One region of the Arthrobacter gyeryongensis genome, then DNA from elsewhere that is predicted to be linked to it. Evidence: predicted binding sites of a transcription regulator. Region 1 holds the regulator's gene; the other holds the start of a gene.
What was found. Region 1 encodes HrcA, which represses chaperone genes, less so after heat shock. Its sites were predicted from a motif close to TTNGCACTCGNNNNNNNCGAGTGCNAA; they were not measured.
Positions count from the first base shown of each region.

Region 1 (9,493 bases):
TGCGGGCAGATGGCGATGTCGCCGAGCATGCCCTGCGGAGCAGGCTTACCAGGTGTTCCCGGCGTCAACTCATCCATCGGAACAGACAAGACATCCGTAGCGCCGGGTTCGTCCATGAGCTCGATGTGGAGCTTTTCCATGGCAGGCTCATCCACCAGGAGGATGGAAAGTTCGGCCTGGGGGTGAATGTAGAGCCGCTCGAAGATGAAGCGTGAAAGCGTCACCAATTGTGCCTCGTCCACCTGGACGCCGGACTCGTTGTTGACCTCGATGCTCATCTGTGTTCTCCCCGTTTGTCGTGGATCGGCGTGTGCTGGACACGAGCCCGGTGCTTTTCATCCCATTTGCTGTACGCGATCACGATGTCGGCGACCAACCGGTGCCTGACGACGTCGGACGCGTCCAGCATCGTAAAGTTCACGCCGTCGATTCCGTTGAGGATTTCCTGGACGATGCGCAGACCCGAGGTGGCGCCGAAGGGCAGATCCACCTGGGTGATATCACCCGTGACAACCATCTTGGAACCGAAGCCGAGCCGCGTCAGGAACATCTTCATCTGTTCCGCGGTGGTGTTCTGCGCCTCGTCAAGAATGATGAACGCGTCATTGAGCGTGCGGCCACGCATGTAGGCGAGCGGTGCTACCTCAATGGTCCCGGCGGCCATGAGCCGCGGGATCGATTCCGGGTCCATCATGTCGTGCAATGCGTCGTACAAAGGGCGCAGATACGGATCGATCTTGTCGCTCAGCGTCCCCGGCAGGAAGCCGAGGCGCTCTCCGGCTTCGACGGCCGGCCTCGTCAGGATGATACGGCTGACTTCCTTGAGCTGCAGTGCCTGAACAGCCTTGGCGACGGCCAGATAAGTTTTGCCCGTGCCCGCAGGGCCGATCCCGAAGATCACGGTGTTGTCGTCGATGGCGTCGACATAGTTCTTCTGGTTGAGCGTTTTGGGGCGGATGGTGCGCCCGCGGCTCGAAAGGATGTTGTGGGTCAGGACTTCGACGGGGTTTTGCAGGGACTGGCTGCGCAACAAGGACACAAGTTGCTGGAGCACGTCCGGGGTGATGACCGTCCCCTTGCCGACCAGGCCGCGGACTTCCTCCAGAAGCCGCATAATCCGGGGAACATCGCTCGACGGTCCGCTGAAGGAGAGCTCGTTGCCGCGCACATGAAAGTCGACGCCGGGGAACTGGGCTTCGATGTAGCGCAACGCCTCGTCATGGCTACCAAGGGTCTGAACCATCTGATCCGAGTTGTCAAAGATGACAACTTCCGTCCGGGCGCCCGGGACAGAGTGTGGGAACTCGGCCGGACCTGTGTCAACGCTGCCGGCCTTGGGCCGCCCGTTCAATGATTCTGTCATAGTGCTGGCCTTGCGGCCTCTGCTCCTCCGGCTTGGTGATGTCCATCGATTTTCTCCGATGTCCGTCTGCTGGATGGGCGCACGATCGCGGGCCTCGGATTGCTTTCAATCCTACGCCAGCCAGTCTCCGGGGTGGTTCCGGGCCGTGCCCGGCGGGGCTGCGGGCGGCCGATCCATGCCGCTTTGGTATCAACTCGGCATCGACCTCGTATCAATCGGATTGCAGTTGGCCGCCGGGGTATCGAAACGCCAGCCGGGGCCCAGGAGACTGTGACAAGCTGATTCATGGGCAAAATGCCCCTGTGCCCGGCCACCGGGCGCATGCCTCCCCCGCACCACCGCGGCCGAACACGAGCAGGAATCCACCATCACCAGGCCAGCCGTCACTCCACACGGCACACGCATCCGGAAACGCTCCGCGATGCTTGTGACCGCTTTGACGGCTGCCTTGTTCCTGTCGGGCTGCATTGCCGATCGCACAGGACAGGGATCCACGACTCCGATCCCCACCCCGACAGTTGCGCTGCAGACGGTGCCGGACAGCAATGCTCCGCTCGAGACAACCCAGGCCTCAAACAAGATCCCCGTGTACTGGATCGGGCGTAGCGACACGGAAACCTTCCTGTACCGCGAATTCCGTGACAACCCTGGCAACGAGAACCCCATCACCACGGCCCTGCGGATCATGATGTCCCAGAAGCCGTTGGATCACGATTTCTTCACGCCGTGGCAGAACCCAGGCAGCCTGGCGACCTCGATTTCCGGTAAGAACGTCGTCACTGTCGATGTTTCCCGTGACGCGTTCAATTCCAATCTCGACGCCGGGATGGCACAGCGGGCGGTCCAGGAACTCGTCTATACGGCCACCGCAGCGGCCGCGAGTTCAGGGCTGATCGATTCAGGACAGCAGATCAAGGTGACCATCCTGGTGGACGGGCACACGGACTACATGGCATTCGGGCAGGTCAAACTGGGCGATCCGATGGTCCGCGACGCATCCATGGTGGCGCCGGTGTGGATCATCGACCCGCAAGAGGATCTGACCTTGCCTGCCGGTCCCGTCAAGTTCAACGGCCGGAGCACGGACCCCTCGAAGAAACTGCATTGGCAAATCCTCCGCGAGAACTCAAACGGCGACAAGTCCTCCTACCTCGCTGGGCAGACCACTGCTTCTACCGTTCCCGGACAAGGTGGAGCCTTCAACCTCACAGTGGGGCTCGGAGCGGGCCGCTATGAATTGCGGGTTTCCTTGGTAGGACCCAACGACGCCGACGTCGCGACGGATACGCGCGCTTTCAGCGTTCGCTGAGGACGTGCGCTGATCCAGGACGGGCGCTGCAGGCTACCAGCGCCCCAGAATGTCACTGGCCAGCACGACGGCGGCGGGTCCCGCCGTCGACGAGCGAAGCACGTGGTGGCCCAAGAGCGCGGTGACCGCGCCAACGTCGCTGAGCTTCGTCACTTCGCGCGGTGAAATGCCACCCTCCGGGCCGACGATGAGCAGGACTTCCCGACCCGCTCCGGTATCCGCGTCGGAAACCTCGGCCTGCCACTTCTCCAGGACATCCCGCAGCGGACGTTTCGCGTCCTCATGCAGGATGATCGCCAAGTCAGACGCGGCAACCGCCGCAGCCAGGCCGGAGCCGTCGACGGCGGCACGCACCTCGGGAATCCAGGCGCGCCGCGCCTGCTTGGCGGCTGCCGTGGCGACGGACTGCCACTTCGCGTGGGCTTTGGCGGCCCGCTCACCCTTCCAACGGACGATGGAACGCTCCGCCTGCCAGGGCACGACGGCGTCGATCCCGAGTTCCGTTGCCGTCTCGACAGCAAGTTCGTCACGGTCGCCCTTCGCGAGGGCCTGGATCAACACGAGCCGTACGGTTGGTTGGTACTCCTCCTGGACAGCGGTGGCAAGGACCGTCAAGGTTCCCTGCCCGGATTCGGTCACGGTGCCCGTGAGCCGTTTTCCGGCACCGTCGGCAATATCGACGGCTTCGCCGATTTCCAGGCGCTTGACGGTGACAGCGTGCCTGGCTTCGGCGCCGTCGAGCACGAAAGTGTCTCCAGGGCCGAGCCCGTCAAGCGTTCCGGCTGCTGTGAAGAATACGGGGTTGCTCACCGCTATAGGTTACCGAGCTTGTCCCGCAGCTTCGCGAACATACCGCCGCTGGCCACAAGCTTGCCCTCAGTGAACTGCTCTCCGCGCAATTTCGCCAGTTGGCGAAGCAGGTCTTCCTGTGCGGCGTCGAGCTTGCCGGGCGTCTCAACGTGCAGGTGCACCTTGAGGTCTCCCCTGCCATAGCCGCGGAGATGGGTGACGCCGAGTCCACGCAGGGTGATGACTTCGCCGGACTGCGTGCCGGACTTGACGTCAATCTCCTGGAGCCCGTCGAAAGTCTCAAGCTGCAGCTCGGTACCCAGTGCCGCGGCAGTCATCGGAACGCTCAGCGTGGCGTGAAGGTCGTCGCCTTCGCGGATGTAGGTGGAGTCACTGTTGACCCGGATCTCCACGTAGAGGTCACCGGGAGGACCGCCCGCGGGACCTGCTTCGCCTTGCGACGACAGCTGGATGCGTGTCCCGGTAGCGACGCCGCCAGGCACTTTGACGGTCAGTGAACGGCGGCTGCGGACGCGGCCCTGGCCGTTGCACTCATTGCAAGGATCCTTGATGATCGAGCCGAAACCTTCGCACGATCCACACGGTGCGGCTGTCATGACCTGGCCGAGGATCGAGCGCACAGCCCGCTGGACCTGGCCCGAGCCGCCACAGATGTCGCAGCGCTCCGGGTGGGTGCCCGGACGGCAGCATGAGCCTTCGCACGTGGGACAGATGACAGCGGTGTCCACCTCAAGCTTCTTGTTGACACCAAAAACGGCCTCACGCAAGTCGATGCGAACGCTGATCAGGGCGTCCTGCCCGCGGCGCATACGTGATGCGGGGCCCTGCATGCCGCCACCTCCTCCGCCGAAGAAGGTATCGAAGATGTCCTGGAATGCGAATCCCTGGCCCGCGTATCCTCCGCCGAAACCGTTGTCGGTCCCGTTCTCGTTGCCAGTGGCGTCGTAGACGCGGCGCTTCTGGGGGTCGGAGAGGACCTCGTAAGCGTGGGTCACCGCCTTGAATTCCTCGGCTGCGCCGGCCCCGGGGTTCACATCGGGGTGCAGCTTACGTGCGAGTTTGCGGTAGGCCTTTTTGATCTCCTCGCCGGTTGCTTCCGGCGAGACGCCCAGAACGTCATAGTGACTGCTCAAAGTCGGTATCTCTTCCTTGTTTACGGTTCCACTGCGTTTCTTGCGAGGCGCCTTCCAGCCGAGGCTGTCAGCCGCCCAGAATGCGGGAAAGGTAGCGTGCGACGGCACGGACGGCCGCCATGGTGTTGGGGTAGTCCATGCGGGTGGGTCCAAGAATGCCGATCTTGGCGCTGCTGCCCGGACCGTAGCCCGTGGCAACCACCGAAGCCTCCGAGAGGCCGTCATAAGGGTTTTCGCGGCCGATGCTCACCGTGACGCCGCGGGGGTCTTCCGCCATATCCGACAACAGCCGCAACATGACCACCTGCTCCTCGAGTGCTTCGAGGACCGGACCGATGCTCAGCGGGAAGTCCACGTTGGAGCGGGCCAGGTTTGCCGTGCCTGCCATGACCATGCGCTCGTCGCGGCTCCGTTCGGCAAGCCTTTCCAGGCCGTGGGCAAGGGCGCCTGCAAGGTTGCGAAGCGTCGGCGGGCACAGGGCAACCACCGAGGGCAGGACTTGCGGCATGAGGTCGAGCTGGGAGCCGGCAATGCTTCCAAGGAACCGCGCGCGCAAGGCCATGAGCTCTTCGTCGGTGGCGTCCGTCGCTGCGTGCACAACGCCCTGTTCCACTTTGCCCGAATCGGCGATCAACACCACCAGGACCTGGCGCGGTGCCAAAAGGACAAACTCAATGTGCCGGACGCGTGCGCGGCTCAGGTGCGGGTACTGGACGACGGCGACCTGGTTGGTCAGTTGGGAGAGGAGCCGGACGGTGCGCTCAAGGATGTCCTCAACGTCGTCGGGTCCCTCAAGCAAGGAATGGATGGCCCGGCGCTCGGCAGCCGAAAGCGGCTTGACCTCGGAGATGCGGTCGACGAACAGGCGGTAGCCCTTGTCCGTGGGAATGCGGCCGGCACTCGTGTGCGGTGCGGCAATGAGGCCTTCTTCTTCCAGAAGTGCCATGTCATTGCGGATGGTGGCGCTCGACACTCCCAAATGGTGCCGTTCGACCAAGGCTTTGGAGCCGACGGGCTCGCGGGAGTGAACGTAGTCCTCCACGATGGCGCGTAACACTTCAAGCTTGCGTGGTTCGCTCACTGCCCACCTCCAATCAACATTTAAATAATTAGCACTCAACATGCCCAAGTGCTAACAAGTCTAGTATGAGCCACCTCGTTGTTAGCATTGGTACCGCTCGCGGCGAACATGATTCCCGCGCGGCCGTGGGTAATGCCACGGACCGTCAACGATCCCCCTAGCGCAAAGTGGTGTGAAGACCGTGTCTTACGACAATTGGGGCCCGCAAGACCTCTCCTCGCCTGCCAAACGGCAACTGCCTGAGGTGCCCGTTGAACGCGGGATGGTTCTCGAGGATGTGCAGTCCGGTTGGGTCGGGGCCGTGACCAGGGTGGAGAAGTCCGGAGGCATGCACATTGTGGTGCTTGAGGATCGGCGGGGAAAGGCCAAATCGTTCCGGCTCGGATTTGGATTCCTCCTGGAGGGACAAGCGGTGAAGCTCGTGCCGCCGGCTCCACGCGCCACGGCCGCAAATGCCGCGGCGCAAGCAGGCAGGACGGCATCGGGATCCGTCCGCGTCGCCGGGCAGCGGGCCCAAGTCGCCAAGGCGAGCCGGATCTGGGTGGAAGGCAAGCACGACGCCGAACTCGTGGAAAAGGTGTGGGGAGATGATCTTCGGGTGGAGGGCATCGTCGTCGAGCCCTTGCACGGCGTGGACGATCTCAAAGCGGCCATTGCCGGGTTCTCCCCCGGCCCGGGGCGCCGGCTCGGAATCCTCGTGGACCACTTGGTACCGGATTCGAAGGAGTCGCGGATTGCTGCCGACGCCATGACACTGCCGGGCGCCGCGGGAAACGTCCTGATCGTGGGACATCCCTACGTGGATGTCTGGCAGGCAATCCGGCCCAAGGTGTTGGGGATCGAACAATGGCCAACCATCGCGCGTGGCACGGATTGGAAGACCGGCATCCTGAGGTCGTTCGGCTGGCCGCATGAGACGGCCGAAGATGTAGGGCTGGGTTGGCAAAAGCTTCTTGGCGCCGTCCACAGCTACGCCGACTTGGAGCCCTCTTTGCTGGGCCGCGTGGAAGAAGTGATCGATTTCCTGACTGTTCCGTGACGATTGCGCGCCCCGGGCAGAGGAGTTGGTCGGCTGATCGCGTGCCGAGCAAGTATTCTGGGACAGCAACACTGCACCGATTGATACTCGAAGGAAGATACTGTGGCAGACAACGCTCCTGACGATCGGGATGGCACCTCGGGCCAGTCCCAGTACCACGGCGTTCCTGCCAACGCGCTGCCCTTGACCGCCTCGGAAGACCGGCAGTGGGCAACACTGGCACATTTCGGCGGGATCCTTGGCTGCGTTCCTTCGCTTCTGATCTACCTGATCTTCCGCGAACGCGGCCCCTTCACGGCACAGGAGTCCAAGGAAGCGCTCAACTTCACCTTGCCTCCGACGATTGCCGCAGTGCTCGCCAACGTCCTTGTCTTGCTCCCGGTCGTCGGAAACCTGTTCGCTGTCCTTGCCACCGCAATCTGGGTCGCCGTGACATGCTTCTCGGTGTCAGCCGGAATCCGCGTCAACCACGGACAGCCGCACCGCTACCGCTTCAACCTGCGCTGGATCAAGTAGCCGGTCTTCGCGGGTCCGTACGTAACTCCCGCACCTCGCGCTAGTCCGGAAGGATCCGGCGGACCACGGCGTCTGCGAGTAGCCGGCCCTTGAGAGTCAGGACCAGCCGTCCTTGGAAGGCCGCACCAGGCTCAACCAGGCTGTCGGCAATGAGGCCTGCGACGGCGTGGCGGCCCACCTTGTCGAGCGCGTCGACTTGAAGCCCGGTGCCGAGCCGAGCCTCCAGCATGATGCGTTCCACTTCCCGGGTACCGGCGTCGAGCGTTTCACGTCCAGCGGCCGGAGACACCCCGCTGCCGAGCCTGTTGGCATAGGCCGTGGGGTGTTTGACGTTCCACCAGCGGACGCCGCCCATGTGGGAATGCGCACCGGGTCCGATGCCCCACCAATCGTCTCCCCGCCAATAGGCTAGGTTGTGTTTGCACGCCTGTTCGGGAGTGCGGGACCAATTGCTGACCTCGTACCAGTCCAGACCGGCGGCGCTGATCAGCTGATCGGCGAGTTCGTATTTGGCGGCGTGATCGTCGTCGTCGATGCCGGGAACTTCTCCGCGCCGGATCTGTGCCGCCAGCTTCGTGCCTTCTTCAACGATCAGCGCATAGGCGCTGATGTGGTCCGGACCGTAGGACAACGCTGTCTCCAGGGAGGTCCGCCAATCAGCCATGGACTCGCCGGGAGTGCCGTAGATGAGGTCGAGGCTCACGGCGAGGCCGGCGTCGCGCGCCCATTGGACCACCAAGGGGACCCGGCTGGGAGTGTGTGTACGGTCCAGGACCTTGAGTACGTGAGGGACCGCCGACTGCATGCCGAAGGAAATCCGCGTAAAGCCGGCATCCGCGAGCAGCTGGAGGGACTCCGGCGTCACAGAGTCCGGATTCGCCTCAGTGGTGACTTCGGCCCCGGCTTCCAGTCCCCAGTGCCCGACGGCGGCCGTCAGGATCCGCGCGAGGTCTTCAGCAGGCAGGAGGGTCGGCGTCCCGCCGCCGAAGAACACCGTGCTCAGGGGCCGTTGCGGCAGCCCGGAGGCTTCCATGGCCCGGACGGCGAACTCCACTTCCGAAATGGCAGTGGACGCGTAGGCGTCCTGGGAGGCGCCGCCGCCAAGCTCAGTGGCTGTGTACGTGTTGAAATCGCAGTATCCGCAACGGACGGCACAGAAAGGTATGTGGACGTACAGTCCAAACTTTCGTGAATCGACGCCGTCGAGCACCTGCGGCGGCAAGAGTCCGTCCGCAGGTGCCGGATCCCCGAGGGGAAGAACGCTAGGCACGGATTTCCCCTCGTGCCCGTCCTGCGCGCACCGCTACAGTGCGCGCCTGTCCCGTGGTGTCCCGGGCGAAAAGCCGCATTACTTCTTGGCCTTGTCCTTGGATTCGTCGGTGGTCAGGGCTGCGATGAACGCTTCCTGTGGAACTTCCACGCGGCCCACCATCTTCATGCGCTTCTTGCCTTCCTTCTGCTTTTCCAGAAGTTTGCGCTTACGGGTGATGTCACCGCCGTAGCACTTGGCAAGGACGTCCTTGCGGATGGCGCGGATGCTCTCGCGGGCAATGATCCGCGAGCCGATAGCGGCCTGGATGGGCACCTCGAACTGCTGGCGGGGAATGAGCTCGCGCAGCTTGCCAGTCATCATGACCCCGTAGGCGTAGGCCTTGTCACGGTGGGTGATGGCGCTGAAAGCGTCAACCTGCTCACCCTGGAGCATGATGTCCACCTTGACCAGGTCGGCGACCTGCTCGCCGTCGGCCTTCCAGTCCAGCGAACCGTAGCCTCGGGTCTTGGACTTGAGGATGTCGAAGAAGTCGAAGACGATTTCGGCCAGCGGCAAGCGGTAGCGGATTTCCACGCGGTCTTCGGAGAGGTAGTCCATGCCGCCCATGACGCCGCGGCGGCTCTGGCACAGCTCCATGATGGCGCCCACAAACTCATTGGGCGCCAGGATGGTGGCGGACACCATCGGTTCGCGAACCTCCGAGATCTTGCCCGTGGGGTACTCGCTGGGGTTGGTGACGTGGATGACCCGCTTGTCCTCCAGCGTGACCTCGTACTCAACGTTGGGAGCGGTGGAGATGAGGTCGAGGTTGTACTCGCGCTCGAGGCGTTCACGGGTGATTTCCAAGTGCAGCAGGCCAAGGAAGCCCACGCGGAAACCGAAGCCCAGGGCGGCAGACGTCTCAGGTTCGTAGACGAGTGCTGCGTCGTTGAGCATGAGCTTCTCGAGGGCATCCCGGAGCACGGGATA
Region 1 is NZ_BAABKK010000003.1:44,200-53,692, forward strand. It holds gene ybeY (rRNA maturation RNase YbeY) at 1-278, opposite strand, end outside; gene ABEA18_RS01850 (PhoH family protein) at 275-1,363, opposite strand; gene ABEA18_RS01855 (GerMN domain-containing protein) at 1,785-2,672, shown strand; gene ABEA18_RS01860 (16S rRNA (uracil(1498)-N(3))-methyltransferase) at 2,706-3,482, opposite strand; gene dnaJ (molecular chaperone DnaJ) at 3,485-4,615, opposite strand; gene hrcA (heat-inducible transcriptional repressor HrcA) at 4,683-5,696, opposite strand; gene ABEA18_RS01875 (DUF3097 domain-containing protein) at 5,878-6,735, shown strand; gene ABEA18_RS01880 (DUF4870 domain-containing protein) at 6,838-7,251, shown strand; gene hemW (radical SAM family heme chaperone HemW) at 7,292-8,521, opposite strand; gene lepA (translation elongation factor 4) at 8,600-9,493, opposite strand, start outside.

Region 2 (19,226 bases), on a different contig from region 1:
GGGTGGAGCAGGATCCCCGTACGCCCAAGGTCTCCCCTGACGTCAGGCCTCAGGAGCTCCTTCTCAAGGAGAATGACCGTTTCTTCGTCTGAGCGTCCGCCCGCCTGGCCAAGGACCGTTTCTTCGTCGTCTCCGGCGAACAAGGTGGACTCGATGAACGGCTCCTGTTCCGTGAACGCCGCCGGCGCGTTAGGCAAGGATGACCCGCCCAAGAGGTCCTGACCGCCGAACAACGTGAGGTCTTCATCCGGGGCATCGGCGTCGTCGTGGTCGTGGTCGTCGAAAAGCGAGGGCGCCTCCACAGGCACTGTGCGGGCTGCTGGCGTGCGGGCAAACGACCGCGCAGCTTCGTCAGCGCCCGGATAGCCCGGTCCGCCGGGAGCAGCTGTTCCTTGCTGGAACGCCGTGGCGACCGCACGGGCGCGCTCGTCGGCGGCCTCGTTGAGGTCGTGGCCGGCGTGGCCCTTGACCCACTCGAACGTGTACTTGCGGCCGACAATGGCCTGGTCGATGTCCTTCAGGAGATCGACGTTCAAGACGGGCTTTCCGTCGGCCTTGCGCCAGCCCTTGCGCTTCCATCCCGGCATCCACTTGGTGATGCAATTGATGACGTACTGGCTGTCGCAGAGAATCTTCAGCTCTTCATCGGGAACATGTGCCGTGGACCGGAAGAGGTCCAAAACAGCCATGAGCTCGCCCTGGTTGTTGGTTCCGTGCGGCCAACCGCCGGCCCTCCAGCAAGAGTCGTTCACGTACCAGGCCCAGCCGGCAGGCCCGGGATTGCCGAGGGCAGAACCATCGGCGGCAGCAATAATCGTCATGGTTTCCATCCTGCCAGACCGCCCCGACACTCCCGGACCGCGAGGCAGTGAGCGAGCGTCCGGCCAAAACCCGACATACGTGAGCGGGCGTCCGGCCAAAACCCGACATACGTGAGCGAGCGTCCGGCCAAAACCCGACATACGTGAGCGAGCGTCGTTAAACGGCGACGACGGCCCCCACCTGAAGCGGGGACCGTCGTCGTGCGTGTGGCTAGTGAGCCGGCGCGGGCTTAGAAGCCGCCCATGCCGCCCATGTCGTCGCCGCCACCCATAGACGGAGCGTTCTTCTCCGGCTTGTCGGCAACAACGGCCTCGGTGGTCAGGAACAGACCAGCGATGGAGGCAGCGTTCTGGAGGGCCGAGCGGGTGACCTTTACGGGGTCGTTGACGCCGGCAGCCAGCAAGTCCTCGTAAACGCCGGTTGCAGCGTTCAGGCCGTGGCCCGACGGCAGGCCGCGGACCTTGTCGATGACAACGCCCGGCTCGAGGCCGGCGTTGTAAGCGATCTGCTTGAGCGGAGCGTCGATGGCAACGCGGACGATGTTGGCGCCCGTTGCTTCGTCGCCTTCGAGCTGGAGGTTGGCGAATGCCTTGGCACCGGCCTGGATGAGGGCAACGCCACCACCGGCGACGATGCCTTCTTCAACGGCAGCCTTCGCGTTGCGGACGGCGTCCTCAATGCGGTGCTTGCGCTCCTTGAGCTCTACCTCGGTTGCGGCACCGGCCTTGATGACTGCAACGCCGCCGGCCAGCTTGGCCAGGCGCTCCTGCAGCTTCTCGCGGTCGTAGTCGGAATCGGAGTTCTCGATCTCGGCACGGATCTGCGCCACGCGGCCGGCGATGGCGTCGGCGTCGCCGGCACCTTCGACGATGGTGGTCTCGTCCTTGGTGACAACAACCTTGCGGGCGTTGCCGAGCAGTTCGAGGGTTGCGTTCTCCAGGCTGAGGCCGACCTCGGAGGAGATGACCTGGCCACCGGTGAGGATGGCGATGTCGGCGAGCTGTGCCTTGCGGCGGTCACCGAAGCCCGGAGCCTTGACGGCAACGGACTTGAAGGTGCCACGGATCTTGTTGACGATCAGGGTGGCAAGGGCCTCGCCCTCGATGTCTTCGGCGATGATCAGCAGCGGCTTGTTCGACTGCATGACCTTCTCCAGGACCGCAACGAGTTCCTTCACGTTGGAGATCTTGGAGTTGACGATCAGGATGTACGGGTCCTCGAGGACCGTTTCCTGGCGCTCTGCGTCGGTGACGAAGTAAGCGGAGATGTAACCCTTGTCGAAGCGCATGCCCTCGGTGAGCTCAAGCTCGAGGCCGAAGGTGTTGGACTCCTCGACCGTGATGACGCCTTCCTTGCCGACCTTGTCCAGGGCTTCAGCAATGAGGTTACCGATTTCGGTGTCGCCGGCAGAGATGGAAGCCGTGGCTGCGATCTCTTCCTTGGTCTCGATCTCCTTGGCGGAGGCGAGCAGCTCGCGGATGACGGCTTCAACAGCCTTCTCGATGCCGCGCTTGAGCGACAGCGGGTCGGCGCCGGCAGCTACGTTGCGCAGGCCTTCCTTGACGAGGGCCTGGGCCAGGACGGTGGCGGTGGTGGTGCCGTCGCCAGCGACGTCGTCCGTCTTCTTGGCAACTTCCTTGACCAGCTCGGCGCCGATCTTCTCGTAAGGATCGTCCAGCTCGATCTCCTTGGCGATGGAAACACCATCGTTGGTGATCGTGGGGGCGCCCCACTTCTTTTCGAGGACGACGTTGCGTCCACGCGGGCCGAGGGTGACCTTGACGGCGTCGGCGAGGATGTTCAGACCCCGCTCGAGACCGCGGCGTGCCTCTTCATCAAATGCAATGATCTTGGCCATAACGGCGGTAGTCCTTTCGGGACAGTCGTTAAGAAGGTGCCTTCACTGCGGTGCCCGCGACGGACGATCCTTCGCATTCGGCCTCTGTACGCCGCGTGTTCCGGACCTCACCCCAGCAAGGTTTTCTTTGTTCTCCCAGGCACCCGCTATTTCCATGCGGCCGGAGCCGCGAAGAATTAGCAGTCAGTGCTTGAGAGTGCTAATCAATAATTAGCACTCACCCGAGGAGAGTGCAAGCAGCAAGAGCTGGAAACTACTCGCCACGCCAAGGGAATTCGCTACGGGCACAAGCCGTCACGGAGTCCGTGAGGCCGTCTCCTTGCCGCTCACCCGCGCAGTGTTGTCTGCCCCGTAGGTGAAGACCATGTAATTCGACGAGGTGACGTCGCCGTTGGCGTCGAACCCGATGGTGCCGGACTCGCCGTCGTAATCCGGGAGCTTGCCCCCCTTCAGCAGCTCGACGCAGTCCTTGTATGACGTACAGGACGTGCGTTCTTTCGTTGCCGCATCGCCCGACGTCGGACGCGTCCCACCCGACACAGTGGTGAGCCAGGCCGCGATCGAGCCACCGGCGTCGTCGCCCGCCGCTGCGGCCGCAAGCGCTGCGAGGGTAACGGCGTCGTACGTCTCGGCCGCGTAGGTCGTGTCCTTGAGTTTGGGGTCGATGCCAGTCAGATCGGATTGGAAGTCCGCACTCGGGAAGACACCTGGAAGAATCCCCCGCGCGCCGTTGAGGCCACCGGCACCGAGTGCGGTTCCGTATTGGCGGATGGCCCCGTCGCTCAAAATCAGGCTCTTGCCGCTCAGCCCCGCGTTCAGGAGCTCGGCCAGGGCGCCTTGGGCACCATCACGGGCAACCACGACGACGGCGTCCGGCGTGCCGGATTTGATGCCCACCGCGGCGGGAGCTGCTTTGCCGGCCGCGAATTCCGCGTTGGTCACGGCGTCCATTCCGAGGCTGCGGGCAGCGTCCATGACCGCTCCGGAGACACGTGTACCGTAGTCCCCGGCTTCATGCAGGACGGAAATCCTCTTGGCGCCGGCGTCGTGGGCAAGCTTCGCCAGGACGCTGCCCTGTGCGGCATCGGCGGCCGAAGTGCGGAAGTAGAAGCCGCCGTTCTTGTAGCTGCTGAGTCCTGACGCCGTGTTGGCCGGCGAGATAAGTGGAATCCGGGCAGGAGACAGCACATCGATGGCGGGGGGCGCATGGCTCGAATCCGTCGGCCCCACAACGACGTCGGCATGGGCTGATAGCAACGCCTTGGCTTGCGCCGCGGTATCGGCGGCGAAGGCCGCTGCGCTGGCCCCCTGGCTAGCGCTGCTGCTTCCGCTGGCCGCCGATGCCGGAAGCAACTCGACGGGATGGCCCTTGTATCCGCCTGCATCATTGATTTGCTTGGCGGCTGCCAACTCGGACTCGTTGAGGAATGCGGAGCTGCCGGTATTGTCCAGAATCACGCCGATGCGCAGGATGCCGTCGCCGCTCGGGGTAACCGAGCTGAGCCGGGCGTTAGCCACGGGGGCGGAACATCCGGCCAGTCCAAGGGCCAAGGCTGCAAAGCCTGCAAGAAGAGGAATTGCCCGGGACCGGCGCCCTCCAAGGGGCCAGGACAGCCCTGTTGCCGCAACACCCACTAGATAAGCCGCACGCTTTCTGCCTGCGGGCCCTTCTGGCCCTCGCCCAGTTCGAAGTCGACCCGTTGTCCTTCTTCGAGCGCACGGAAGCCATCCATCTGGATGGCGGACCAATGCACAAAGATGTCGTCACCGGACTCATCGACAGTGATGAATCCGTAGCCCTTTTCGGCATTGAACCATTTGACGGTTCCCAAAGCCATGATCCCCACACTTTCAACTAGCAGTGGCCGGCTTCCGGGATCTCCGGGCCAGCTCACAACTACTGTAACCACAGTCACGTTGCCGTAGCGCAACCTCGGGTGTGGGTGGCTGCAATGTTATTGAGGCGTAACCGAGTTGCTACTTGTACCCGGGGCCGAGGATGACAACCACGGGCTGCTGGAATTCGGCACTGTCCACAAGGTTGGAAATGCCCAGCAATTTACCGAGCGCTTCGGCATTGCCCTTCTGGGCTGCGCCTTTGTAGAAGACCGACGACGTCTGCTGGGGCATGCCGCCCCAGTTTGCGACGGTGGACAACGGCCAGCCCCCGCCTTGAACGAGGCCGGCCACGCGGGCAGCCAGGCCACCGGTGGTGGTGCCGTTGTAGACCGCGACTGCCGCCGTCTTGTCCAAGGGCGCCGTACTCGGGGTCGGCGTCGGCGTGCTGGAAGGTGTGTCGCTCGGGCTTGGCTGGCCGGACGCCTGCGCGGCGCCGCTTGCGGATGGTGACGCGGTAGCGCTTTGCTTGGGGGCATCCGCGGTGACGACGGCTTGCGGCGTCGTCGATGAGGTGAAACCAAGCTTCGGAAGGATGAGGAACGCAACGAGGCCTACGGCCAGCGCGATGCCGCCCAGCAACAGCACCGGCCAGAGGGCGGGCCGGGAAGCGGACGCGACGAGTCTGTGGACACCTTGGCGCGATGAGCTCTGCGGGACACGGTCGAATTCATCCCGGGCAAATTTGGTCATGGTGAAGCCTTGTCCTTGCTGCTTGCTTGCTGGGGGATCAGCGGGTGCTCTATGCGTCAGAACCGAGACGACGCGCTGTGCGGGCCCTCTGACGTGACATACGTAGTCTACGCAATCTCTTGACCAGCATAGGATCGTGCGCCAGTGCTTCTTCGGTGTCGATGAGGGCGTTGAGCAGCTGGTAGTAATGGGTCGCGGAGAGATCGAAGAGTTCCCTGACGGCCTGTTCCTTGGCCCCGGCGTATTTCCACCATTGCCTCTCCAGGGCGAGCATCTGCTGTTCACGCTCGCCGAGCGGCGAATCGCTGCGGAGTCCGGTGGACAGGTCTTCGAGCACCAATCCAGTTGCTTCGGACGCCATCGGTTCGCGTGCGGGTTCTGCCACGACACACTCCTTCGACGCATTGACTGAAAAATGTCCCCCGCCCATGCTAACGGGCGAATAACATCGATGTCATTTGCCCCGCCGTCTTGCGGAGCCGCTTTCCCCGGAGCCTCAGGACAGGGACAATGACTGGGTGGCAGGCGAAGAAGCGTTATTCGAGCTTGAATCCGAGGATCACTCCGCCGAGTTCGAGGCACTCCCGGGAATGGCTTTGGCGGACCTCATGGCGCCGGACTGGGCCGACGCGCTCTCTGGCGTCGAGGACGAGTTGCGCTCGGTGCTGACCTTCGTGGCGGCCGAGGCCACACGCGGAACCCACGTGTTGCCTGCGGCGTCCAACATCCTTCGCGCCTTCCGGCAGCCGCTTGCCGACGTCAAGGTGCTCATCCTGGGCCAGGACCCCTACCCGACGCCGGGACACGCCGTCGGGCTCTCTTTCGCGGTTTCCGGGCCAACCCGGCCCATCCCCCGCAGCCTCTCGAACATCTACCGGGAAATGGAGTCCGATCTCGGACTCCCGCCGCGGGTTCACGGCGATCTTTCGGCTTGGACGGGCCAAGGAGTGCTCCTCCTGAACAGGGTGCTCAGCGTGGCGGCCGGTGCGGCCGGCTCGCACCGGGGCAAAGGCTGGGAGGCCATCACGACGGCGGCGGTCGCAGCCGTCGCCCGCCGCCGCACAGTTGCGGGCCAGCAGAGTCCGCTCGTCGCGATCTTGTGGGGCAAGGACGCCGAAGCAGTACAGCCTCTGCTTGAAGGCGCCCCCGTGATCTCCTCAGCGCACCCCAGTCCCCTCTCCGCCTCGCGCGGTTTCTTCGGCTCGCGCCCGTTCAGCCGGGCCAACGCCCTGCTCCGTGCGCAAGGCGCAGATCCCGTCATCTGGGAGCTTCCACCGCTGCCCTAGCTTAGGCTTGCCTACATGACATCTTTGCCCGCGACGTCGTCTGCATCCCGCAATACCCGCCCCCAAGTGAACCTGACGGTGCTGCGCACGGAACAGCTTTCGCCCCATATGGTGCGCATCATTGCAGGTGGACCCGGGTTTGCCGGTTATGCGAACAACGACTTCGTGGACCGGTATGTAAAGATCGTGTTCCCGCAGCCCGGCGTCGACTATGAGCTGCCATTGGATCTTTGGGCCATCCGGGAGACAATGCCCCGCGAACAGTGGCCCTACACCCGTACCTACACCGTCCGTTGGGTGGACGAAGCTGCGCAGGAACTGGCAATCGACTTTGTGGTCCACGGCGACGAGGGCCTTGCAGGCCCGTGGGCCCTGGCAGCCCAGCCTGGGGACACTCTTGTCTTCACGGGCCCCGGCGGCGCCTACAACCCGGCGCCCGACGCCGACTGGTACCTTTTCGCGGGCGACGACGCCGCGCTCCCGGCCATTGCCGCCGCGATCGAATCCCTGCCGGCCGACGCCAAAGGCTTTGCCTTCCTCGAAGTCGATAGCGATGCCGACATCCTTGCGATTGCGGCTCCCGACGGCGTGGAGTTGCGTTGGCTTCTTCGCTCCGGGGTCCCTGCCGGTTCAAGCTCGATCCTGCTCGACGCCTTGGGCGATGCGGAGTGGCTGCCCGGCCGCGTCGACGTGTTTGCGCATGGTGAGCGAGGCTATATGAAGGGGCTGCGGGACATCTTCTTCAAGCAGCGTGGGCTGGAGCGTTCCCAGGTATCGCTTTCCGGATACTGGGCCCAGGGGCGCGTGGAGGACGATTTCCAGGCGGAGAAGAAACTCCCGATCGGGCAGATCTAGGGCCTGCATACACTGGCGGGCGGCGGCCTGCGGCGGCCTAGCGCCGGCGGACGCGGCGTCGCTCGTTGCTGGCAAGCCCCTTGGTCAGCGGCCGGGCAAGGTTGTCGCCCAACACAATTCCTGCGGCCACGCCCAGCACGATTGCTCCGGCGTTGAGCATGCCTCCCGAACCCACCAGTACATCTGCTTCTTGCACCGTCAATACATACATGGAACGGAATATCTTTAGGCCCGGGAGCAGGATGAGGGCTGCCGGGACGGCGACCACGAGCTGCGGGGCTCCGAGCCTGAGTGCCACCATCCGTGCGAGCAGGCCGATGACCACGGCGGAAATCGCCGGCGAGAGCCGGTCTCCGAAGCCAAAGTTGGAAGCCCCCCACAAGACGAAGTAACCCACCAAACCCACTGCCGCCGTCGGGAGCAGAAGTTTGAGCAGGGTCTGTTCGGTGATGCCGATGGCAATCACGGCTACGGCGATCAGGACGGCCTGGCCCCACAATGGATACGCTTCGGGGAATGTTTGCGTGACGTCGATCGCGACGCTGCCGATGAGGTCACCCACAACCACCGCGACGGCGATGCCCGCAACGATCGCGCCGAAGGTCAGGATCGTTGACAGGAATCGTCCGGCCGCAGTCACGGGGAATCCGTTGATGGCATCTTGCACGGAAGAGACAAGCCGCCCGGTTGGCAGGAGCAGGAGAATGCCGCCCGCAACGACGATGGACGGCGGGATATCCGCCCCGGCCCAGTGGAGCATGAGCGCGATGAACGTGACCAGGAAGGAGCAAGCGGCTGTCACGAAGAAGTCAGGCGTGCGCCACTTGCCCAATTGCCGGGCCACGAGGTTGACGAGCATGTTGGAGACGAAAGCCAGAGCGGACGCTCCAACTCCCCCGCCCAGGACTCCGACAAAAACGGCGGAGAAGACGCCGAACGCCATGGTGACCATCCACCGCGGGAAGGGCTTGCTGCTGCGGATGATGTCGTCCAGGCGGCTCACCGCTTCTGACCTGCCCACCCCGCCGGCCACGATATCCGTGACGAGCTGGTGCACCTGGGCCAGTCCTGCGTAGTTGTTGGTCCAGGAGCGAACCACCCGGAGCAGTGTAATGGGAGTCTGGTCCTTGGGCGCGTAGTTGAGCGCGACGGACTGGTTGGTGATGTCGACTTCGATGTTCTTCAACCCGAGTGCCGCCGTGACCGCGATGATGCTGGTCTCGACTTCCAGGGCACCGGCTCCGTAACGAAACATGGATTCTGCCATGTGCAGCGCGAAGTCGATGGTCTTGCGGGCCGAAGCATCAACACCGCCCACGTGGATGATGGGGTTGGCGTAGGGACTTCCCGCCAGGCGATCGACGATGCTCATGGGGGCGGTGGGAGGATTCTCGCCCTGCACGAGCCTGCGAAGCATGCGTTTGGCATTGACATTCTGGCGCACCTGGGATGGCTTGAGCGGCTGCGTCTTGGGCAAGCCGTCCGTGTTGGGCCTGTTGTCGGGGCGGTCAGTCACGCGGGTGTTCCTCCAAGGGGCGGGGTTCCTCCAAATACGGGGTTTTGCACATGCAGCACACGGGTCGGCGCTGCGATTCTAGTAGAACTGCTGGCCCGTGCGGCGGGTGTAGACCTGCCGCGCAATACGTTCCCCGGCTGCGGTCCAGAGCTTGTACTTCAGCGGGCTGATGACTTGGTCATAGCAGCCGACGAAGTCGGTGACGGTCTTGCTGAAGCTGGTCTTGAACAGGCCAAGTCCGTGGAAGGGGTGCGAGGTGTCTTTGAGCCGGTCAGCGGGCGGGGTGCCACAGAAATCGTATTCCGTGCAACCCAGTTCCTTGACCTGGTTGATGGCGGTCCACTGGACCAAATGCGAATCGCCGTACTGCGCGCGCTTCTGCAGCGATCCGCCGTCCTTGTAGGTGCCCTTCCGGCCATAGTTGATGACGAAGGCACCAACCGAGGGGACACCGTTTTCGAAGACAAACAAGAGCCTGCCCTGGCCACGTTCGATGAAGTTGGTCCAGAACTGGCGATAGTACCCGAATTCGCGGACCCGCACTTGGGACTTCGCCTCGACCGTGTTGGTCATCAGCGCATACATGGCGCGGAAGTTCTCTTCCGTCGGTTCCATCGTGTGGACTTCGACGCCTTCGCGGATGGCCCGGCGAACGGCGTTCCGGCCGCGGGAATGCAGGTTGCGCAGAAGCTGGTTCTCCTCGGGAGAGATGTCCAGCAGGGCTGTGGAGTCGTTCGGCTGCAGGTTGGGGGTCTTGACCGCCCCGGTGGCCGCGATCGCGTCCCGGGCTTCGCCGCTGAGGACGATGTCCGGCTCGATTTTCACGGCGAAAACCCCGAGCTTGTCCCGCTTCACGAATTCCCGGTTGGCCTTGATGATCCCGGGAATGTCCTCGACGCCGGCCACGTCAGGACCCTTGATGAGGTACCAGAGCTTGCCGAGCAGTGGAAACGACTTCTCCAAGACCAGGTTGTAGCTGCTGTATTCCTCGGTCTCGTAGACAAGGTGCAGAGGCTTCCAGCCAAAGTGTTGCTTCACGTCCGCGAAGGCCTCGGATTGGAGGAGGTTGCCGCCGTTGGGGTTGGCCGTGACGTGTTTGTCCCAGTGTTCGATTTCCTCGGCGGTGGCAAAGCGTGCGGTAAATTCTCGCAAGGGGGCCGTGTCCAATCAGTTGCGTACGTGAGGCAGCAGGCGCCGGTGTGCGGCGCAGGCGTTCAGCCCCAAGTCTATCGGCCCCCACAGGGAGCCACAGCCTGGTCCGTTCCAACGCCTCGAAGTGGGCCCCTTCGATTTCTCACAGCGGCGGCAAAGGTTCCCCAAAGTCCACAGCTATCCCGGAGGCGGAAAGTGGTTGTAACGAAAGCCGAACCAGGAGGACCCGATGATCGTCTACCGCCCCATTCCGCCGCTCACCACCGGCCGCAGCAACAGCATTTGGTCGGTATTCGCGGCCATGGCATCCGCGGCGTTGCTGGGCCCCGCCTGGCCTTCCGGTACCCGTCGCCTTGAGTATCAGGAAGCGGGCGTCAGCACTCCACTACGTTGACGGCGAGGCCGCCCATGGCGGTTTCCTTGTATTTGGAGGACATGTCCTTGCCGGTTTCGCGCATGGTCACGATGACCTCGTCCAGGGACACCCGGTGGGTGCCGTCGCCCCAGAGCGCCATCTTCGCGGCGTTGATGGCCTTCGCCGCGGCGATCGCGTTGCGTTCGATGCACGGGATCTGCACGAGCCCGCCGATCGGATCGCAGGTCAGGCCCAGGTTGTGTTCCATCGCGATCTCCGCCGCGTTCTCCACCTGTCCCGGCGAGCCGCCCATGACTTCGGCCAGGCCGGCGGCGGCCATCGAGGAAGCTGAACCGACCTCGCCCTGGCAGCCCACTTCGGCGCCGGAGATCGAGGCCTGCTCCTTGTAGAGCACCCCGACGGCGCCCGCGGCGAGCAGGAACTTCACCACGACGTCGTCGCGGTCCTGTTGCGTGGCCTTGTCCATGCCGGGGGCGAAGTGCAGGGCGTAGTACAGCACGGCGGGGATGATCCCGGCGGCACCGTTCGTCGGCGCGGTGACCACGCGCCCGCCCGAGGCGTTTTCCTCGTTCACGGCCAGGGCGATGAGGTTCACCCATTCCTGCCAGTACTTCGGATCCCGGTAGTCAGGGTCCTGGTCTTTGGTTTCCTTCAGGAGCCGCTCGTGCCAGTCCGGGGCCCGACGGCGGACCTTCAGCCCGCCGGGCAGCACGCCTTCGCGCTTGAGGGACGTCTCGACACAGGCCTCCATGACGGAGTAGATGTGCAGCAGGCCTTCGCGGATTTCCTCTTCGGTCCGGGAGGCGCGCTCGTTGATGAACATGATGTCCGAAATGCCGAGCCCCTTGGAAGAACAGCGGCCCATGAGTTCGGCGGCGGTGCGGAAGGGCAGCGGGAGTTCCTTCTTGGACTCCTCCAGTTCCTTCTGGGCTGCGTCCTCTTCGCCTTCGCGGACGATGAAGCCGCCGCCCACGGAAAAGAACGTGGCCTCGTGCAGCACCTCGCCGTCGGCGCCGGACACGGAGAACTTCATCCCGTTCGTGTGCCGGGGAAGGACCGTGAGCGGGTGCAGGATCATGTCCGCTTCCCCGTACGGCAGCGACATGCCGGACTCTGGGTCGACGGCGCCGCAAAGGTTCAGTGTGCCGGTTTCGGCGATCGAGGCGAGCCGTTCCTCCACTTCCTCGGGGAGGATCTCCTCGGGGTGGTAACCCTCCAGCCCCAACAGCACCGCGGTCATCGTGCCGTGCCCGCGGCCCGTAGCAGCCAGGGAACCGTACAGATCAACGCGCAGCGACGCCACCCGTTCCAGGGCACCGGACTCCCTCAGCTCACCCGCAAAGACCGCAGCAGCCCGCATCGGCCCCACGGTATGCGAACTCGAAGGACCAATCCCAATAGAGAAAAGATCGAAGACGCCAACAGCCATGTCGGATTCCTTAGTTAGTTGTGGTCGGGTTGGGAGGGTGCCGGACATCCTCTGCATGCTCGGTCGCGAAGACGCCCGCTGAGCGGACGTGACGCTCCCTTAGACGCATGCTGCCGGATGCCCAGCCCCCTCCGAGGGGCCGACAGGCCGCGGTTTTCGAAAGCGTGCGTCAAAGCGACGAAGGAGCAGCACGCGTGAAAACTGGGGTCTGCCGGACCCGACGGGCTTGCCGGGGTCGGAGAACCTCAGCTGAGGTTCGCGACGCCCGGGTAGAGCGGGTGCGCGGCGGCGAGTGCCTCCACGCGGTGACGCAGGCCGGAGAGGTCCGCGCCGGCGTCGGCGATCAGTGCCTCGGCGATGATGTCCGCAACTTCACGGAACGCCGCCTCACCGAAACCGCGGGTTGCCAGTGCCGGGGTGCCGATCCGCAGACCGGACGTCACCATCGGCGGGCGCGGGTCGAACGGGACCGCGTTGCGGTTGACGGTGATGTCGATCGCAGCGAGGCGGTCCTCGGCCTGCTGGCCGTCGAGCTCGCAGTCGCGCAGGTCCACCAGGACCAGGTGCACGTCCGTGCCGCCGGAGATCACGTTGATGCCCTTGGCGGTGACGTCGTCCTGGACGAGGCGCTCGGCCAGGATCCGGGCACCGGCCAGCACGCGCTCCTGGCGTTCCTTGAACTCCGGTGAGCCGGCGATCTTGAAGGCCACGGCCTTGCCGGCGATCACGTGCTCCAACGGGCCGCCCTGCTGGCCCGGGAAGACCGCGGAGTTGATCTTCTTGGCGATGTCGGCGTCGTTGGTCAGGATGATGCCGCCGCGCGGACCGGCGAGGGTCTTGTGCGTCGTCGAGGTCGTGACGTGGGCGTGCGGGACCGGGGACGGGTGCAGGCCCGCGGCCACGAGGCCGGCGAAGTGCGCCATGTCCACCATGAGGTACGCGCCCACCAGGTCCGCTATCCGGCGGAACTCGGCGAAGTCCAGCTGGCGGGCATAGGCGGACCAGCCCGCCACGATCAGGGCCGGCTTGTGCTCGAGCGCCAGGCGCTCCACTTCGGCCATATCGATCCGGTGGTCCTCTTCGCGGACCTGGTACGGGATCACGTTGTACAGGCGGCCCGAGAAGTTGATCCTCATGCCGTGGGTCAGGTGACCGCCGTGGGCCAGGTTCAGGCCCATGATGGTGTCGCCCGGCTTGATCAGGGCGTGCATCACCGAGGCGTTCGCCTGGGCGCCGGAGTGCGGCTGCACGTTCGCGTACCCGGCACCGAAAAGGGCCTTCACACGGTCGATCGCGAGCTGCTCGATGACGTCCACATGCTCGCAGCCACCGTAGTAGCGCTTGCCCGGGTAGCCCTCGGCGTACTTGTTGGTCAGCACCGAACCCTGGGCCTGCATCACGGCCACGGCAGTGTGGTTCTCGGACGCGATCATTTCCAGGCCCGAACGCTGACGGTTCAGCTCGTCGTCGATCTTCGCCGCGATCTCCGGATCCAGCTCGGACAACACCGCGTCCAGGGACGGCGAAACGACCTGCTCGAACGCAATGTTCTCGGTGCCTGCGGCCCCGGTCGCCGCGCTCACAGCTCGCCACCGTTCTTGGAAGCGTATTCCTCCGCGGAAAGCAGCGGACCGTCGGACTCGGCGGCCACCTTGAAGAGCCAACCCGCACCGTACGGATCGTTGTTGATCAGGGCAGGATCGTCAACGACGGCGGAGTTCACTTCCGTGACCTCCCCCGTCACCGGGGAGTACAGGTCCGAGACGGACTTGGTGGACTCCACCTCGCCGCAGGTCTCCCCCGCAGTCACAGCGGAACCGACCTCGGGCAAGTCAACATACACGATGTCGCCGAGAGCATCGGTGGCCACGGCGGAGATGCCGACGGACACAATGTTCGATCCGGCTTCGCCGGAGTCGCGGGCAACCCACTCGTGCTCGTCGGAGTACTGGAGTTCAGGTGCAACTTTTGCCATGTTTTTTCCTTTGCGTTGGTCTAAATCTAATTGTGGTCGGGTTGGGTGGCGGGTGACGGAATTCCTCGGCGTGCTCGCTCGTTCCTCGCTTAGACGCACGCTGCCGGAATCCCGTCACCCGCCGTCCGCCAGTTCAGTTTTCGGGGCCAACAGTTCCGGAAAAGAACGCTGGCCCTTTCGGGTTTAGTAGGTGACCCATGGTTCCAGTGGGCCGATTCAGTTCCAGTGGGCCAAGCTGCGGCAGGTGGCCCATTTTCCAAAAACCTAGGGCGATCGAACGCGACAGGTGCCCGGTTCGCAACAGAGGCACCAAGGGTGAGCCGAGGTTCATACTGTTCGCCCTTTCTGTTCGATAACCACCCATCAGTTCGATAACCAAAGGTGACGAGGACGGCCCCATCGGGACCGGCATCCGGCAGCGGGCGTCTAAGGGAGCGTCACGTCCGCCCAGCGGGCGTCTTCGCGACCGAGCCCGCAGAGGATGTCGGTCCCGACGGGCTAAACGCAACCACGGTCACCCATCCGAAACTTATTTGGTCCGCTTATAGAAAGGCAGTGCGACAACCTCGAACGGCTCGGACTTGCCGCGCAGGTCTACGTCCAGAGCCGTGCCTGGCTCGGCGTGTTCGACGTCCACATATGCCATGGCGATCGGGTAGCCGAGGGTGGGGCTGGGCTGGCCGGAGGTGACTTCGCCGACCACCATGCCGTCCTTGAGGACCGGGTAGTGGTTGCGGCCGGCGCGGCGGCCCAGGCCCTTGAGCCCAACCAGCTTGCGGCCGCTGGTGGAACCGGCGCCCTCGGCCTTCAGGACTTCGAGAGCAGCACGGCCCACGAAGTCGCTTTCCTTCGCGAGCGAAACCACGGGGCCCAGCCCTGCCGAGAAGGGGTTGCCTTCGCGGGAGAGCTCGTTGCCGTAGAGCGGCATGCCGGCTTCGAGGCGGAGAGAGTCACGCGAAGCCAGGCCGGCGGGGATCAGCTCGCCGTCCTGGGCAACTGCCGCGATTGCCTGCCACAGGGCGGCAGCGGCATCGTTGTCCACGAAGATTTCGAAGCCGTCCTCACCCGTGTAGCCGGTGCGGGCGAGCAGCAGTTCCGTGGTCTTCCCGGCAAAGGTGAAGGGCACCTCGACGGCGGCGTAGTACTTGAGTTCGGTGACCAGCGAGTGCTGTTCCGCCGGGACCAAGCGGAGGAGGATTTCTTCCGCCTTGGGACCTTGGACGGCGATCAGCGAGGTTGCCGCGGAGGCGTCCTCGACGACGACGTCGAAGTTGGCAGCCCGCTGCGCCAGTGCCTCGGCAACAACCTTGGCGTTGCCCGCGTTCGGAACCACCAGGAACTTGGCATCGCCGCGGCGGTAGGTGATGAGGTCGTCGATGATGCCGCCGTCTTCCTGGCAGATCAGCGAGTACTTGGCCTTGCCAACAGACATGGCGGAGATCTTGCCCACCAGGGCGTAGTCCAGGAATGCCGCGGCGTCCGGGCCGGTGACCCAGACTTCGCCCATGTGGGAAAGGTCGAAGAGGCCTGCGGACTGGCGGACGGCGTGGTGTTCGGCCAGTTCGGAGGAGTACTTCAGGGGCATCTGCCAGCCACCGAAATCGGTGAAGGAAGCGCCGAGCTTCTTGTGCTCTTCGTAGAGCGCAGTGTAGTTCTCAGTCATCGTGAGGAGTCCTTTAGTTCTCGAAGGCTTCGATCGGAGGGCAGGAGCAGACCAGGTTGCGGTCGCCGGCGGCGCCGTCGATGCGGCCTACGGGCGGGAAGTACTTGTCCTGCTTGAGGTGGTGGACCGGGAAGACGGCCTGCTCGCGGGAGTACTCACGGTTCCAGTCCGAGGAGACGACGGCGGCCGCGGTGTGCGGTGCGTGGCGCAGCGGGCTGTTCTCCACCGCGAAGTCGCCGTGGGCAACCTGGTCGATTTCCTTGCGGATGGTGATCATGGCTTCGATGAAGCGGTCGATCTCCCCGAGGTCCTCGGATTCGGTGGGCTCCACCATCAGGGTGCCCGCGACCGGGAACGCCAGGGTGGGGGCGTGGAAACCGTAGTCGATGAGGCGCTTGGCCACGTCTTCCGCGGTGACGCCGGTCTTGGCCGTCAGTTCGCGCAGGTCAAGGATGCACTCGTGGGCCACGAGTCCGCCTTCACCGGTGTAGAGAACGGGGAAGTACTCGTTCAGGCGCGAGGCTATGTAGTTCGCGGCAAGCAGCGCGGACTTCGTGGCCTCGGTGAGGCCTTCGCCGCCCATGAGCTTCACGTAGGCCCAGGAAATCGGCAACACACCGGCCGAGCCGTAACGCGAGGCGGAAATCGCAACGCCGTACCCGTCTTCATGGGCTGCCTTGTTGGCATCGCCCGGCATGAAGGGTGCCAGGTGTGCCTTGGCAGCGACCGGGCCCACGCCGGGTCCGCCGCCGCCGTGCGGGATGCAGAAGGTCTTGTGCAGGTTCAGGTGGGACACGTCGCCGCCGAACTTGCCCGGCTGGGCCAGGCCAACCAACGCGTTCAGGTTCGCGCCGTCAACGTACACCTGGCCGCCGGCCGCGTGCACGGAGTCGCAGATTTCGCGCACGTCCGCGTCGTACACGCCGTGCGTGGACGGGTAGGTGATCATGATGGCCGAGAGGACGTCCTTGTTGGCGTCGATCTTGGCCTGCAGGTCCGCGTGGTCGATGGTGCCGTCGGCCGCGGTGGCCACCACAACCACCTTCATGCCGGCCAGCACCGCCGAGGCAGCGTTGGTGCCGTGCGCCGAAGCCGGGATGAGGCAGACATTGCGCTGGGCCTCCCCGCGGGAGTGGTGGTAACCGCGGATGGCCAGCAGGCCCGCGAGCTCGCCCTGGGAACCGGCGTTGGGCTGGATGGAGACCTGATCGTAACCGGTGATCTCCGTCAGGTCAGCTTCCAAATCTTCGATCAGTTCGCGCCAGCCCACGGTCTGGGAATCCGGGGCGAACGGGTGGATCGAGGCGAATTCCGGCCAGGAGATGGCTTCCATCTCGGCGGTGGCGTTCAGCTTCATGGTGCACGAACCCAGCGGGATCATGGTGCGGTCCAGCGCGAGGTCGCGGTCCGACAGCTTGCGGATGTAGCGCAGCAGCTGGGTTTCGGAACGGTGGGTGTTGAACACCGGGTGCTGCAGGTAGTCCGAAGACCGCTCGACGGCGGCCTCCAGCGCGAAGCCCTCGCCGTCACCGGAAACAGTGGCACCGAAGGCCGCGACGACGTCGGCGACAACCGCCGTTGTTGTCGTCTCGTCGACCGAGACACCCACCGTGTCGGCGTCGATGCCGCGCAGGTTGATGCCCTTGGCCTCGGCGGCAGCAACGATCCCTGCGGCCTTGCCCGGGACCCGGACGGTGACGGTGTCGAAGAAGCTGCCGTGCAGGACCTCAAGGCCCGCGGCCTTGAGGGACGCGGCCAGGGTGCGGGCGTGGTGGTGTGCGGTCTCGGCGATCGCCTTCAGGCCATCGGGGCCGTGGTAGACGGCGTACATCGAGGACACGATGGCCAACAATGCCTGCGCGGTGCAGATGTTGGACGTCGCCTTCTCGCGGCGGATGTGCTGCTCGCGGGTCTGCAGCGCCAGGCGGTAGGCGGGTGTGCCGGCGTCGTCCTTGGACACGCCCACCAAGCGGCCCGGCATGGAGCGCTCGAGGCCCTTCTGGACCGCCATGTACGCGGCGTGCGGGCCGCCGAAGAACAGCGGGACGCCGAAGCGCTGGGTGGAGCCGACGGCGATGTCGGCACCCTGCTCGCCCGGAGGCGTGATCAGGGTCAGGGCAAGGAGGTCAGCGGCGACGGTGACCAGGGCACCGCGTTCCTTGGCGGCGGCAATCACGGCGGAGTGGTCGAACACCCGGCCGGAAACGCCCGGCTGCTGCAGCACGATGCCGTTGATCTCGCCCTCGGGCAGGCCTGCGGACAGGTCAGCGATCTCCACCTCGAAGCCCAGCGCCTCGGCGCGGCCCTTCACGATCGCGATGGTCTGCGGCAGGCAGTCGGCGTCGAGGACGGTCTTGCCGTCGTGGGCCGTCTTGTTCTTGTTGGCCCGGCGCATCATGAGGACTGCCTCGGCGACGGCGGTGGCTTCGTCCAGCAAGGAGGCATTGGCGATGGGCAGGCCCACGAGGTCCTGGACCATGGTCTGGAAGTTCAGCAGGGCTTCGAGGCGGCCTTGGGAAATTTCCGGCTGGTACGGGGTGTAGGCCGTGTACCAGGCCGGGGATTCGAGGATGTTGCGGCGGATCACCGGCGGAGTGACCGTGTCGTAATAGCCCTGGCCGATCATCTGCACGGCCGTCTTGTTCTTCGCCGCCAGCTTGCGAAGTTCAGCCAGAACTTCCACCTCGCTGAGGGCGTTCTGGAGCGTCAATGCGACGTCCTGGCGGATGTCATTGGGAACCGCGGTGTCTACGAGCGAATCGACACTGTCGTAGCCAACAGACTTGAGCATGATGTCAATGTCGGCCTGGCGGCGGGCGCCGATATGCCGGTCAACGAACGTAGTGGAGGTTGAACTAACCGTCACGAAGGAACTCCATAAATAAGGCGGCGCAGGGTGCGCCACAGCTAATCGGGTTCCTCCCCGCTCTGTATTGGACCTGAGAGTTTCCGCGAAATCGTGCTTGTGGCACTGTTCCGCTTGCACCGTCGGTGAGCACGCGTCAGCGCGCTGCTTTCCAGAGTTGCCTTGCCGCGGCGGTACGGGGGCCTGAGAGATTCCTGGGGAGGATTTGCTCCTACGGCGCCTGCATCACATGCCTGCAGGACTCTCCCGCCGCAGATCAAAGGCGTATTCAGTTATGTGAATCAGATCGTGGCTGCCGGTGACGGCTGCCACAACTACCAATTGTCCTATGGACTGCCCGTGTCCGCAAATGTGGTCACCGATCCCTCAGTTACGGAGGCGTTCGACGGCGGCCAGCAGCGCACCGACGTCGGCGCTCCTCGCGCTGGCCTTGGCTTCCGTATCACCGGCGCCGCCTTCAAGCATTGCGTTGAAGTAGAGTCCATCGCCCATGTACCGGACCGCTTTGGCCATTTCGGGCCCCACTTCCTCGGCGAGGACATCGAGCCATTGTTGCTGGATCCCGGCGAAGCGCCTGCGGGTTTCTTCATGGGCTACTTCCGCGAGCCGCGTGGCTGCCACGAACACTCGGTCCAAAGGAGTATCCGCCCACAGGGAAGACTTGATGAAGAATGCGGCCGCACCTTCGGGCGCTGCCTTCATTGCTTCGATGTCCAGTGCGGCCAGCCCGTCCATGCGTTCGAGCAAGGAGCTGATCATGGCTTCCTTGTTGGGGAAATGGTAAAGCAGGCCGCCCTTGGAGACGCCTGCGCGCTTGGCGACGGCATCCAGGGTGGCAG
Region 2 is NZ_BAABKK010000032.1:69,739-88,964, forward strand. It holds gene ABEA18_RS20910 (RNase H family protein) at 1-821, opposite strand, end outside; gene groL (chaperonin GroEL) at 1,052-2,680, opposite strand; gene ABEA18_RS20920 (ABC transporter substrate-binding protein) at 2,975-4,198, opposite strand; gene ABEA18_RS20925 (cold-shock protein) at 4,315-4,518, opposite strand; gene ABEA18_RS20930 (LytR C-terminal domain-containing protein) at 4,658-5,269, opposite strand; gene ABEA18_RS20935 (DUF3263 domain-containing protein) at 5,319-5,654, opposite strand; gene ABEA18_RS20940 (uracil-DNA glycosylase) at 5,788-6,555, shown strand; gene ABEA18_RS20945 (siderophore-interacting protein) at 6,571-7,410, shown strand; gene ABEA18_RS20950 (threonine/serine exporter family protein) at 7,448-8,926, opposite strand; gene ABEA18_RS20955 (lipid II:glycine glycyltransferase FemX) at 9,005-10,078, opposite strand; gene ABEA18_RS20960 (hypothetical protein) at 10,308-10,472, shown strand; gene ABEA18_RS20965 (L-serine ammonia-lyase) at 10,453-11,883, opposite strand; gene glyA (serine hydroxymethyltransferase) at 12,129-13,466, opposite strand; gene gcvH (glycine cleavage system protein GcvH) at 13,463-13,858, opposite strand; gene gcvT (glycine cleavage system aminomethyltransferase GcvT) at 14,388-15,521, opposite strand; gene gcvP (aminomethyl-transferring glycine dehydrogenase) at 15,535-18,387, opposite strand; glycine riboswitch at 18,440-18,547, opposite strand; glycine riboswitch at 18,549-18,646, opposite strand; gene ABEA18_RS20990 (TetR/AcrR family transcriptional regulator) at 18,754-19,226, opposite strand, start outside.
Region 2: a site for HrcA is predicted at 2,891-2,917, ahead of groL (chaperonin GroEL). Genes of this name have one in related genera too.